3 regions of the Bradyrhizobium sp. Ash2021 genome follow, and region 2 is predicted to be linked to each of the others. Evidence: predicted binding sites of a transcription regulator. Region 2 holds the regulator's gene; each other region holds the start of a gene.

Region 1 (4,636 bases), 2.6 Mb from region 2:
TGCTTTAATGAAAAAGAACGGGAGATACTCCATGATGCGCCTCAAAGTTGAAAAAATCGGCGAAGGCCTTCACCCGAGCGAGATCGTGGTTTCCGTTAAAGGAAAAGATGGTCTGATTTCTCTAGTTTTAGATCCTTCCATTATCTTTGAGGACAGCACTGTAAACGTTGGTTGGCCCGTCGCGACTAACGGCAATTTTTTTCTTATTGAGCTTCCTCGCGAAACGATGAACGGATCGTGGCGCATTTGGGTTCCGGGAGAGGAACTTAAAAGCGAAGAGGAAAGAAAACGAGCGATGGCTTGATTTTAACAGATCGCGAAATTCGAAATTCTCTGGAAGCAAACCTCTTCGATATTCTTCCGAGGCCATCTCTCGAAGCATACTCGTCAACTACGGTTGACCTCACTTTGAGTCCGGTACTACGGGTTTACAGATCGCAACCCACCGGACTCAAAAGCGCGATTGATCCATCGCAGCCTGGATTCAACGCCATTAAACTGATCAACCAACTCACGGACGTCGCCGATATTGACGATAAGAATGGGTACGATCTCCCTCCCGGAGTTCTGGTTCTAGGTTGGACGCTAGAAACTATCGATCTCAAGGATCACTGTCGGTTGGCTGCTAGAGTTGAGGGGAAAAGCTCGCTAGCGCGCGTCGGACTTGGCATTCATGTCACCGCACCGATCATTCACACCGGCTTTAAAGCGCCCATTCAACTTGAGATGATCAATCACGGGCCGCTTCCGATTTGCCTGCGCAAAGGAATGCGTATTTGCCAGATCGTGTTTGAACAAACACTCGGCATGCCTGACCGCTCCTATAAGGGGCAGTTTCTTGGACAAACCGCGACTTAGATTCGCTTTGCTTTTCGTTGGTCACGCGCACCTATCAGCGCGACGATATCTTCCATGTTCCAAAGCTTGTCGGACACACCAGCGGCCATCGCTGGAGCAACCTTCAGCGTCTTATGGATGCTGAAGTACAACGCCAGCGCGTGGCAGTGATTTTCCAGATTCTCTCCGTAGCAATCCTGCCGACTACGATGGCAGCACCGATCACGTCGGCCGGGCGCTTTTCGCCTTTTGGTCCTCTTGGCATTTGCAACACAACCTCTAGACTTCTTGGCCGATGATAACACCACTTGTTACCGGTATAATGGGCGCATACTTCACAAAGTTTATTACGCTGGCACAGGCGTTTGAGCTTGGAGGACTAGCTACCATCGTCTTGGCTGGACTTTGGATTGATTACGACCGGGACATAGCCAAAGCCGCCAAGGGGATTCAAAGAATCGAGGAGCGCGTCAATCAGTTCGCGGGAGAAGAGTTATTACAATGGGAATCTAAAAAGGGGCGCGGCGGCGTAATTGGAAAGCACCTCATCAAGTAAAAATTTCAAACTGAGACATTACCCGACGAAAGGAAGGACGTGGATGCCCGGGACATCTAGCGCGAAGACGCGCTTCGCGCTTTTGCCCGGGCATGACGAGAAGCGAGCGAGTGTCATGCACGGCATCACCCTCGGCAGCGAAACCGATTTCGACGGCTGGCGGAAAGCGGCCCGGACGCTGGCACTGCATGAAGTGCAGCCGTCGGCAGTGACATGGCGCGTCGGCAGCAACGGGCCCGAACCGGTCGAACCGTCCGCCGCGCCACTCGAAACACCGAACAATGCCATCAGCGTACCCGCAAAGTTCGTCGTGCTGGCGCAATCGGCGATCCTGCACCGCGATCCCCTGCGCTTTGCCATTCTGTATCGCCTGCTGTGGCGGCTGCGCGGCCATCACGATCTGCTCGGCGTCGCTGATGATCCCGATGTCTCACGCGTTCTTGCAATGGCGAAAGCCGTGCATCGCGACCAGCACAGGATGCGCGCCTCGGTCCGTTTCCGCGAAATCGGCCGCGAGCAAAAATCGCATTACGTCGCCTGGTTCGAGCCGGAGCATCACATCGTCGAAGCGACCGCGCCATTTTTCGCCAGCCGTTTCGCCGACATGCCATGGTCGATCCTGACCCCGGATCTCTGCGCCCATTGGGACGGCCACGCCGTCGCGATCACGCCTGGGATCGAGGCGCCGGGCGAAGACCGGCTGGAACAAACATGGCGGCGCATTTACGCCAACATCTTCAACCCAGCGCGGCTGAAAACGGTACTGCCGCGATAATCGCCGCGCGCGGCATAAACATTCCAAATGGCTGGGGAACCACAAATTGCCGTGACAAGCGGTGATAAAACGAAAAATAAATGTACAACCTTTAATTGATAGATGATATTATCGCATTGTCGGCAGGAAATTGGGGCGTCCTGTTCACGCCATGACGTTCCCATGAGGTCGGCGCGCTGCACGGTACGAACAGCCCCAGTGCTGTGCAGCGCGCGACCTACCCACCTTCCAAAATCTTTGGCGTTTGCATCGCTACCAGCGAAGGCCTGCGCAGCGTCGCGCCCATGGCGGCTGTCAGCGCCTCATTTCCGAGCATCGCGGTTCGAACATCGTGGCCCGCACAGCCAGCGGCTGCCCGCCAACTGCATCGCACCAGGAACTGGCGTTCCCGCCCGCATTTCCGTCCGCGGCAACGATGGGAACAGCCGATCCGCATTTCAATCAACTGTCACAAGCATCCGCCAAAATCGGAGGCATTGGGACAGGAGATTGCAATGAGCGATATGGCATTACCCGGTTCGATCGAACCCGCATTGCGGAAGGGTCCGGATCTCGACAAAGGCTTTCATCCACTGACCGGCATTATCTACATGGGGGTGGTCGCTGCCGCCCTGCTGTTCGTTGCCTACAGCATCTATTCCGACATCTATGCGACCGGCACGCGCGTCACCTCCTACATGCCCTATATCCTGCTCTTCGTCGCCTTGCTGATCGCGCTCGGCTTCGAATTCGTCAATGGCTTTCACGACACCGCCAATGCGGTCGCCACCGTCATCTATACCCGCTCGCTGCCGGCGCACATTGCCGTGGTCTGGTCGGGCATGTTCAATCTGTTCGGCGTGCTGCTTTCCAGCGGCGCCGTCGCCTTCGGCATCGTGTCGTTGCTCCCGGTCGAACTGATCCTGCAGGTCGGCAGCAGCGCGGGTTTCGCCATGGTGTTCGCGCTGCTGATCTCGGCCATCATCTGGAACGTGGGCACCTGGTATCTCGGGCTGCCGGCATCGAGTTCGCACACCCTGATCGGATCGATCATGGGTGTCGGCATCACCAACGCGCTGTTGCGCGGCCGCGACGGCACTTCCGGCGTGGACTGGTCGCAGGCCGGCAATATCGCCAAGGCGCTGCTGCTGTCGCCGCTGTTCGGCTTCGCGCTGGCCGCGATCCTGCTCTATGTCCTCAAGCTCATCTTGCAGCGCGCGACGCCTGCGCTGTTCGGAGAGCCGAAGGGCGACCAGCCGCCGCCATGGTGGATCCGGGGCGTCCTGATCCTCACCTGCACGCTGGTCAGCTTCTTCCACGGCTCCAATGACGGTCAGAAGGGCATGGGCCTCATCATGCTCATCCTGATCGGTACGGTGCCGACGGCCTATGCGCTCAACCGGGCAATGCCCGCGAGCCAGATCGAACAGTTCACGGCGAATTCGATGACCGCAAGCAAGGTCATCGAGGGCAAGGCCGCCGGTTACAACGTCATCGGCAACCCGCGGCCGGCCGTGACCAACTATGTCGCGCAGCACCAGATCAACGAGGGCACCTATCCGTCATTGGCGGTGCTGGTGCGCGACATCGGCACCCAGGTCACCCAGTATGGATCGCTGGCGAAATTCCCGGCGGAGACCGTCGGCAACACCCGCAACGACATGTACCTGGTCTCCGAGGCCATCCGCTTTCTGATGAAGGACAAGGAAGCCGAACTCTCCAGCGCCGATGTTGCCACGCTCAACAGCTACAAAGGCTCGCTCGACGCTGCTACGAAGTTCATTCCGGGCTGGGTGAAGTTCGTCGTCGCCATCGCGCTCGGCCTCGGCACCATGGTCGGCTGGAAGCGCATCGTCGTCACCGTCGGCGAGAAGATCGGCAAGACCCACCTGACCTACGCGCAGGGCGCCTGTGCCGAAATCACGGCGGCCGCGACCATCGCAGCGGCCGACGGCTACGGACTGCCGGTTTCAACCACGCACGTGCTGTCGTCCGGCATCGCCGGCACGATGGCGGCCAACGGAAGTGGGCTGCAATGGTCGACGATCCGCAACATCGCCATGGCCTGGGTACTGACCCTGCCGGCCGCGATGATGATCTCGGGCGCGCTGTACTTCGTGTTCTACCATCTGTTCTGAGAAACGCGCCTGCGGCGCTCCCTGCTGCGCCTAAACGAAAAAGGCCCGCGCCGAAAGTGCGGGCCTTTTTTTCTCGAAAGCGACTCCGGATCACCTCCTCGTCATTGCGAGCGAAGCGAAGCAATCCATTCTTTCCTTTCCGTGGAGAAATGGATTGCTTCGTCGCTATCGCTCCTCGCAATGACGCTGAGGGAGAGCCTCACGCCGCCAGCGTGTTCTCGACCAGCTTGATCCAGTACGAGGTGCCGTACACGATCGCATCGTCGTTGAAATTATAGGCGGGGTGGTGCAATCCGGCGGTGTCGCCATTGCCGCAGAAGATGAACGCGCCCGGCCGCGCCTGCAGCATAT
Region 2 (4,636 bases):
GACCGCCAGCGGATTGCCGCCGAAGGTCGAGCCGTGCGAGCCCGGCGTCATGCCGGACGCGGCTTCCGCAGTCGCAAGGCACGCGCCGATCGGAAAACCGCCGCCGAGCGCCTTCGCCAGCGACATCACATCCGGCGTGACGCCGAGGCGCTTATAGGCGAAGAGATCGCCGGTGCGGCCCATGCCGGTCTGCACCTCGTCGAACACCAACAGCAGGCCCTTGTCGTCGCAGAGCTGACGCAGCGCCTTGAAGAACGCGTGCGGCGCGGTGCGCACACCGCCCTCGCCCTGCACCGGCTCGATCAGGATGGCCGCGGTGTTTGGGCCGATCGCCTTTTTCACGGCTTCGAGATCGCCGTGCGGGACCTGGTCGAAACCGTCCAGCGGCGGACCAAAGCCTTCGAGATATTTGGCGGAGCCGGTCGCAGCCAGCGTGCCGAGCGTGCGGCCGTGGAACGCGCCCTCGAAGGTGACGAGGCGGTAGCGCTCGGGATGGCCCTTTGCGGCGTGATAGCGGCGCGCGACCTTGATCGCGCATTCCATCGCCTCGGCGCCGGAATTACAGAAGAACACGAAATCCGCAAAGCTCTGCTCGCACAGCCGCGCCGCGAGCTTGTCGCCGTCGGGCGATTTGAACAGGTTCGACATGTGCCAGAGTTTCGTCGCCTGCTCCTGCAGGGCCGCGACCAGATGCGGATGGCAATGACCGAGCGCATTCACCGCGACGCCGGAGGTGAAGTCGAGATAGCGCTCGCCATTGGTTGCGATCAGCCACGCGCCTTCGCCGCGCTCGAAGCCAAGATCGACCCTGGCGAAGACGGGAAGCAGATGCGACGTGGCGCTCTTGGTCATGGCAATCACTGATGGTTATGAGACAGTCACGATGCCTGCCGGGGCGCGGCAGCAGCCCGTCTTCCGAAAACAAAACGTGCCGCCTTTTTCGGGCGGCACGTGGCAAACATTCTATGCTGGCGGCGGTAACTGTCAACACGCCACGAGACGTGCCTTCCTGCACTGCAAGAAAAGCGCAATCCGTAACATTCCGGGGCGGTGGAAAAACACGATTGCAATGCTTAAGTGTGGGAACATGTGGACGCACCGACGGGGACTCTTGCGCCAGAGTCCCGCCATATTGTAGCGTCTGAGCCGTCGGGTACGACATCTCGTGCGGCGGATCTGATCCTCTGAAGTCCGGTGTTCTGCGTACACGCTCGGGCGCGCTTTCTGCGCCCGGCGAGGGCTAAGGGATTCTGCCCGCAGGGATATTTGAGACGATTGGCATCGCCAGCGCTGCCCCAGATTGGCCGGCGCGACGCGAAGGGAAGAATGCGATGACAGTATTGACCTGGTCCGACGATCGCGTCGAGCAACTGAAAAAACTTTGGGAGTCCGGCCTTTCGGCCAGCCAGATCGCCGCGGAACTCGGAAATGTGACGCGAAATGCGGTGATCGGCAAAGTGCACCGGCTGGGGCTTTCCGGCCGCGCCAAGAGCCCCTCCTCGGCCGCCCCGCGGCAGCGCAAGGCCCGCCCAGCCCAGCAGATGATGCGGGTTTCGCGGCCGGTGTCGCGCGGCAACACCGCGCTGGCCCATGCCTTTGACGTGGAGATGGAGCCCGATCCGGTCACCTACGACAATGTGGTGCCGATGAGCCAGCGGCTGTCGCTGCTCGAGCTCAACGAGGCCACCTGCCACTGGCCGATCGGCGATCCCTCGAGCAACGACTTCTTCTTCTGCGGCGGCAAGGCGCTCGCCAGCCTGCCCTATTGCGCGCACCACTCGCGCGTCGCCTATCAGCCGGCTTCCGATCGCCGCCGCCCGGCGCCGAAGCCGACCAGGTAAGGCACGCGCACTCTCCGGTGTCGTCCCCGCGAAGGCGGGGACGACAGTGGAGTGTTTTCACTCCACCTTCGCAAATCGATCGTCCAGCGCGTAGCCGGCGCCGCGGACGGTGCGGATCGGGTCCTGCTCGCGGCCGGGGTTGAGCAGTTTGCGCAGGCGGCCGATATGCACGTCGACGGTGCGCTCGTCGATATAGATGTCGCGGCCCCAGACGCTATCGAGCAGCTGCTCGCGGCTGAAGACACGGCCGGGATGCTCCAGGAAGAACTCCAGCAGGCGATACTCGGTCGGGCCGAGATCGATCGGACGGCCCGAGCGCGCGACCCGGCGCTTCTCGCGATCGAGTTCGATGTCGCCATAGGTCAGCACGGTGGCGAGCCGCTCCGGGCTCGCCCGCCGCAACAGGCCTTTCACACGCGCCAGCAGTTCCGGCACCGAAAAGGGTTTTACGATGTAATCGTCGGCGCCGGTCGCCAACCCCCGCACCCGCTCGCTTTCCTCACCGCGCGCGGTCAGCATGATGATCGGCAGCTGCTTGGTCTCGGGCCGCGCGCGCAGGCGGCGGCACAGCTCGATGCCGGACAGTCCCGGCAGCATCCAGTCGAGCACGATCAGATCGGGCACGCGCTCCTTCAGCCGTGTGTCGGCGTCGTCACCACGGCCGACGGTTTCGACGTCGTAGCCTTCGGCATCGAGGTTGTAGCGCAGCAGCGTCGTCAGCGCTTCCTCGTCTTCGACCACCAGAATGCGGGCGCTCATCAGTGTAAGCCTCTCTTCGTCTTATTTTGCCGCGTTTTCTTCACGCGAAACGCTACGTCTCTAGTTCCCGGGTACCGTCGTGGCGAACGTCGTCATGTCGCCCTTCGGACGCTTGTCCATGATCTGCTGGCCCTCGATCATGTAGAACACGGTTTCGGCGATATTGGTGGCGTGGTCGCCGATCCGTTCGATGTTCTTGGCGCAGAACATCAGGTGAATACAGAACGAGATGTTGCGCGGATCTTCCATCATGTAGGTCAGGAGCTCGCGGAACAGCGAGGTGCAGATGGCGTCGACTTCCTCGTCGCCCTTCCACACCGCCATCGCCGCCGGCAGGTCGTGCGCCGCATAGGCATCGAGCACCGACTTGACCTGCGACTGCACCAGGTCGGTCATGTGCTCGAGGCCGCGGATCAGTTTCAGCGGATGAAAATCGTTCTCCAGCGCCGCGACCCGCTTGCCCATGTTCTTGGCGAGGTCGCCGATCCGCTCCAGATCGGTGGCCACCCGCATCGCGCCGACGATTTCGCGCAGATCGATCGCCATCGGCTGGCGCCGCGCGATCGTCAGCACCGCGCGCTCCTCGATCATGTGCTGCAGATTGTCGATTTCGGCATCGGCGGCGACCACGCGCTTGCCGAGCGCGATATCGCGGCGCACCAGCGCATCGACGGATTCGGTGATCATGCGTTCGGTGAGGCCGCCCATCTCGGCGACCAGCCGGGTCAATTCCTGCAGATCGCTGTCGAACGCCTTGGCGGTATGTTCAGAAGCCATGTGTTATCTCCTCAACCGAACCGGCCGGTGATGTAGTCTTGGGTGCGTCGATCGCTCGGCGAGGTGAAAATCTTGTTGGTGTCGTCGAACTCGATCAACTCACCAAGGTACATGAAGGCGGTCTTGTCCGAGACGCGCGCCGCCTGCTGCATATTATGGGTAACGATGGCGATGGTGTAGTCCTCCGCCAGTTCCTGGATCAATTCCTCCACCTTGGCGGTCGAGATCGGGTCCAGCGCCGAGCAGGGCTCGTCGAACAGGATCACCTCGGGCCGCACCGCCACGGTGCGGGCGATGCACAGCCGCTGCTGCTGGCCGCCGGAGAGCGATAGGCCCGAGGCGTTCAGCTTGTCCTTGACCTCATTCCACAGCGCGCCGCCACGCAACGCCTTTTCGACCCGGCCGTCCATCTCGGATTTGGAGATCTTCTCATAGAGGCGGATACCGAAGGCGATGTTCTCATAGATCGTCATCGGAAACGGCGTCGGCTTCTGGAACACCATGCCGACCCGGGCCCGCAGCAGGTTGAGATCGAGCTTGGGGTCGAGGATGTTGGTCTGGTCGAGCATCAATTGACCGGTCGCACGCTGGCCGGGATAGAGATCGTACATCCGGTTGAAGATCCGCAGCAGGGTCGATTTGCCGCAGCCGGACGGCCCGATGAAGGCGGTGACGCGGTGGGTGCCGAGCGCAAGGTTGATGTTCTTCAGCGCGTGGTGCTCGCCGTAGTAAAAATTCAGGCCCCGCGCGGTGACCTTGGCCGGCGCGTCCGGCAACGCCACCGGGGGAACGGATCCGCTCGCGCTGCTCACCGATACAGAAAGATCGTTCATTTTGCGGTCCTCTCGGCGCCCAGGATGCGCGCGCCAATGTTCAGCGCGAGCACGGTCAAGGTGATGAGCAAGGCCCCGCTCCAGGCCAGCTGCTTCCAGTAGGCGTAGGGGCTTTGCACGAAATTGTTGATGGTGACCGGCAGGTTCGCCATCGTCTTGGTCAGGTTGAGGCTGAAGAACTGGTTGGACAGCGCGGTGAACAACAGCGGCGCGGTTTCACCGGCGACGCGCGCGGTCGCCAGCAGCACACCGGTGATCAGGCCCGACCGCGCGGCGCGATAGGCGATGCGCTTGATCACGAGCGAGCGCGGCAGGCCGAGCGCGGACGCCGCTTCGCGCAGCGGATTGGGCACCAGCACCAGCATGTCCTCGGTGGTGCGCACCACGACGGGGATCACGATCACGGCCAGCGCGAGGCAGCCGGCA
Region 3 (4,636 bases), 2.9 Mb from region 2:
AGCTGACGAAGTTTCCGAAATAGGTGAAGAAGGTGCGCAGATTCACCTCCGCGCCGATGGCGGCAATGACAAGAGCGGCGAAAAACACCGCCGCCGCCAATGTCATCTGCAGGCGCTTGCGCGCGACCGCCCTGCGATAGGCCTCGTTGAGCGCCGCCAGTTGCGGGCCTGGCAGAATGGATACGGCCGTGGCCATCGACGATTACGATCCGGTTCAAATGCCAAACGAGAAAAAGGCCGGGTCGCATGGACCCGGCCTGGTCTTGTCTCCGCCGATCGATCAGGACGCCTTCTTGCGCAGATTGTCGACGAACTTAATCAGCTCGATGGTCTTGTCGTAGTCTGCGTTGGTAATCGGCTGCCAGGGCAGATTCTTGCCATCGGACAGCTTCTTGAAGGCTTCCTTGTCCTTTTCGGGCGCGTTGAGGAATGCCTGCCTGATCGCGGCCTTCATGTCCTCGGGCAGGTCGCTGAGATAAGCGTAGGGCGAGTTGATGATGAGGTCCGACTTCACGATGACGCGAAAATCTTCCTTCTTCAGCGGCGTGCCGTCGCTCGACTTGACCATGTTCTTGGCGAGCATGCGCGTGAGGTTCGAATCATCTTCCGCATTCCACCAATTGGCAGCGACATCGACCGTGCCCTGGGCCAGCGCCAGCACGGCGTTCTCATGGCTGCCGGTGAAAATCACCTTGGAGAAATAGGCGTCGGGATCGATACCCATCTGGTTCATCTTGAAACGCGGCATGTTGTTGCCCGACGTCGAGTTCGGGTCGACCAGGCCGAGGTTCTTGCCCTTTAGGTCTTCGATCTTCTGGTACGGGCTCTTGGCGAGCACGTAGAACACCGAATAATACCCCTTGGAGCCGTCGGCGTTGACATCGATCACGAAGGCGTCGGTCTTCACCCCGGTGAGGCGGGCGCGCGAGAACGACGCCGGACCGTAATAACCGATATGGATGTTGCCGGCGCGTTGCCCTTCGATGACGGCCGCATAGTCGTTGGCGACACGCAGATTCACCTTGATGCCGAGCTCTTTCGACAGATAGTTCACGAACGGCGTGTAGCGTTCAAGAACGCCCGAGCCGTTCTCGGCCGGAATCACGGCAAAGGTGATTTCCGGATATTTCGCCTTCCAGTCTTCGGCTGACGCGGATGCGGTGAACGCCAGCGCGGCGGCGCCGGCCAGAACGATGCGACGAGTGATCATGATGTACCCTCTTGTTGTAGTTACGCCCATCGGCCGATTGCAGGTGTGCTGCGGCCGCCCTGTACTGAAGCAATTGCTCAGGCCGCAGCTGCGGTGCCGAGCGCCGGAACGGTTGCAGTTTGAGGCGCATGAATCGGCGTGCTGCCCATGACTTCGTTGGCCTCGAGATCGTAAAGCTCACGCGCAATATGATCGGTCAGAATCGCGGGCGCGCCGTCGAATACCACGCGGCCAGCCGACATCCCGATCAGGCGATCGCAATAGCTTCGCGCCAGATCGAGCGAATGCAAATTGCAGATCACCGTGATGCCGAAGTGCTTGTTGATGCGCAGCAGTGCGTCCATCACGATCCGGGTGTTGCGCGGATCGAGCGAGGCGATCGGCTCGTCGGCGAGGATGATGTCCGGCTCCTGCACCAGCGCGCGCGCGATCGCGACGCGCTGCTGCTGGCCGCCGGAAAGCTGGTCAGCGCGCTGGGCCGCGAGCGAGCCCATATCGAACTGCTCGAGCGCGGACATCGCCAGCGCCTTGTCGTGTTCGGGCCAAAGCTGCGCTAGCGAACGCCAGGACGGGATTTCCGCCAACCGCCCCATCAACACATTGGTCAACACATCGAGCCGGCCAACCAGGTTGAATTGCTGAAAGATCATCGCCGAACGCGCACGCCACTGCCGCAAATCCCTGCCGCGCAGCGCAGTGACATCGACGCCTTCGAACAGGATCCGGCCTTCGGTGGGGTCAGCGAGCCGGTTGATCATCCGCAGCAGCGTCGATTTGCCGGCGCCGGACCGGCCGATCACACCGATAAAGGCACCGGGTGCTACCGAGAAGGAAGCATTGTCAACCGCGGCTTTGGTGCCGAAACGGCACGTCAAACCTTCTACCACCAGCATGCATTGCTCCAACCGCGTCGTCCTCGGTCATCGCTAGCGCCGGTATCTAACAGTTGTGTGACAGCCGCGCCGCGGTGCGGCGATCATCCACACCGGGGACAACTGTCATTTATCCGTCATGACATTGTCATCAGGCCCATTGATGACGTGCGCAGCACCTCTAATCACGATTGCTCATGGAAACGCAAATGGCCGGCAAGATGCTCTCCGTTGAACCGACCGTCGATCCCACCGCCTCGGTGCGTGAAAGCCAACTCGGCGCCTATACCGAGGTCGGTGCGCGGACCATCCTGCTCGACGTCACCATGGACGACTATTCCTATGTCGTGAACGACGCACAGATCACCTACACCACGATCGGCAAATTCTGCTCGATCGCGGCGATGACCCGGATCAACCCCGGCAATCATCCGATGTACCGGGCGTCGCAGGCGCATTTCACCTATCGCGCCAGCGCCTATTTTCAGGGCGAGAGCGACGACGCCGATTTCTTTGAATGGCGGCGCGAACACCGCGTTCATATCGGCCACGACGTCTGGATCGGGCATGGCGCCATCGTGTTGCCGGGGCGCTCCGTCGGCACCGGCGCGGTGGTCGCGGCCGGTGCGATCGTGACCAAGGACGTGCCCGCCTACACCATCGTGGCGGGAAATCCGGCGCGGGCGATCAAGCGGCGGTTTCCGGAGGCCATTACGAGCCGGCTGGCCGAGCTTGGGTGGTGGGATTGGGACCATGAGACGCTCCGTGCCGCCCTACCTGATTTCCGAAGGCTTGGCGTCGAGGATTTCCTCGCGAAATATGAGGCGGCGGGCAGTACGGGTCGCTCTCACGCCAGACGGCGGAGTGCAATATCGTGACAGATATCCTTCTTGAAGGCGGCCGGGCGCTGGTCGGTCGCAAAATTGTCGAGACCTCGCTGCGGGTCGCCGGTCGCGAAATCAGCGCCGTGGGTTCGGACCAGGGACGCGCCTCGCTCCACATTGATGCCGATGGCCTCAAGGTGCTGCCTGGCATCATCGACCTGCATGGCGACGCGTTCGAGCGGCAGATGATGCCGCGCGCCGGGGTCGACTTTCCTGTCGATGTGGCGCTGGCGGACAGCGACCGGCAGGCAATCAGCAACGGCATCACCACCGTTTATCACGCCACGACATGGTCCTGGGAGCCCGGACTGCGCAGCGGCGATAATGCAAGGCTTCTGCTCGAGGCGATCGAATCGATGCGGCCGCAGCTTGCCGCGGATACACGATTCCATTTGCGTCACGAGACCTATAATCTCGATGCCGAGGCCGAAATCGCCAAATGGCTGGCAGAAGGACGCATCGATCTCTTGGCGTTCAACGATCACATGGATTCGACGATTGCCAATCTGGCAAAACCGCAAAAGCGCAGCCGCATGGTGGAACGAACCGGACTCTCGAACGACGCGTTCGACCGGCTGGTGGAGCGGGTCGTTTCCCGCGCTCACGATGTGCCTCCATCGATCGCACGCCTGGCGCAGGCCGCGCGCGCAGCCGATGTCCGGATGCTGTCGCACGACGATGCAAGCCCGGAGATGCGGGCGGCATTTCGCTCGCAAGGCGTCGGCATAGCCGAATTTCCGGTGAACGAGGAAACCGCGCGCGGGGCGGCCGAGGCCGGCGACTTCATCGTGTTCGGCGCGCCCAACGTCGTGCGCGGCGGCAGTCATACCGGATGGACCAAGGCATCCGACATGATCGCCAAGGGCCTGTGTTCGGTGCTGGCGTCCGACTATTACTATCCGGCGCAATTGCTGGCGGCGTTCCGGCTTGATGCGGACGGCGTGCTGCCGCTTGCCGAAGCCTGGGAGCTGATTTCGGCGGCGCCGGCGCGCGCTGCGGGTCTTGGAGATCGCGGCGTTCTCGCCGAAGGCCAGCGCGCCGACATCATCCTCGTCGATGACCGGATGCCGCTGCGGCCGCGAATCGTCGCGGTCATTGCCGCGGGACGTCTGGTGTATCTGACGGATACGAGCCGTCTCATCCATTCGTCCGTCGCCCCACACAAGGCAGTTGCAGCCGCGTGAAGCGGCTCTATTCTGCGGCAATGGGGATTTATCCGCGCTACGCCATCTATTACGCTCCCGCACCCGGCAGTGTGCTGGACCGTTTTGGCGCAGATCTGCTCGGCTACGACGCCTATCGCGGTGACGACCTGCCCTTTCCGGGTGACGTGACCCTGGCCAGGCCCGACTGGCGCGACCTGACCCAGGATCCCCGAAAGTATGGCTTTCACGCCACGCTGAAGGCGCCGATGGCGCTGGCGCCCGGCAGGACCGAGGCTGAGCTGGCCGCGGCGTGCGAGTCTTTCGCCGCTACGGCACGCTCCATCCCGATGATTGAGCCCGTCGTCGGTTCGATCAGCGGCTTTATCGCCGTGATGCTGGCAAAACCGTCGACGGAACTGGTGCAGTTTGTCGGGGATGTGACCCGCGAATTCGATTCATTCCGTGCGCCGCTGACGGCTGGGGATCGCGCGCGACGAAATCCCGAGAAGCTGACGCCGAGGCAGT

The links. The regulator PhoB, encoded in region 2, activates phosphate uptake and scavenging genes when phosphate is short. The targets are predictions, from matches to a motif close to TGTCATNNANCTGTCAT.
Region 1: the regulator PhoB is predicted to act here: its motif matches at 2,604-2,620, upstream of NL528_RS16555 (inorganic phosphate transporter).
Region 3: the regulator PhoB is predicted to act here: its motif matches at 2,207-2,223, upstream of phnC (phosphonate ABC transporter ATP-binding protein).

Annotation. Positions count from the first base shown of each region.
Region 1 covers NZ_CP100604.1:3,494,627-3,499,262, reverse strand. The annotation lists gene NL528_RS16575 (hypothetical protein) at 32-304, shown strand; gene dcd (dCTP deaminase) at 301-858, shown strand; gene NL528_RS16565 (hypothetical protein) at 1,133-1,393, shown strand; partial or broken gene NL528_RS16560 (TIGR03915 family putative DNA repair protein) at 1,509-2,150, shown strand; gene NL528_RS16555 (inorganic phosphate transporter) at 2,663-4,285, shown strand; gene NL528_RS16550 (M20 aminoacylase family protein) at 4,485-4,636, opposite strand, start outside.
Region 2 covers NZ_CP100604.1:910,162-914,797, reverse strand. The annotation lists gene NL528_RS04250 (aspartate aminotransferase family protein) at 1-852, opposite strand, end outside; gene NL528_RS04245 (GcrA family cell cycle regulator) at 1,332-1,841, shown strand; gene phoB (phosphate regulon transcriptional regulator PhoB) at 1,899-2,600, opposite strand; gene phoU (phosphate signaling complex protein PhoU) at 2,661-3,377, opposite strand; gene pstB (phosphate ABC transporter ATP-binding protein PstB) at 3,389-4,210, opposite strand; gene pstA (phosphate ABC transporter permease PstA) at 4,207-4,636, opposite strand, start outside.
Region 3 covers NZ_CP100604.1:3,772,052-3,776,687, reverse strand. The annotation lists gene phnE (phosphonate ABC transporter, permease protein PhnE) at 1-196, opposite strand, end outside; gene phnD (phosphonate ABC transporter substrate-binding protein) at 281-1,210, opposite strand; gene phnC (phosphonate ABC transporter ATP-binding protein) at 1,288-2,103, opposite strand; gene NL528_RS17840 (chloramphenicol acetyltransferase) at 2,292-2,960, shown strand; gene NL528_RS17835 (alpha-D-ribose 1-methylphosphonate 5-triphosphate diphosphatase) at 2,957-4,150, shown strand; gene NL528_RS17830 (DUF1045 domain-containing protein) at 4,171-4,636, shown strand, end outside.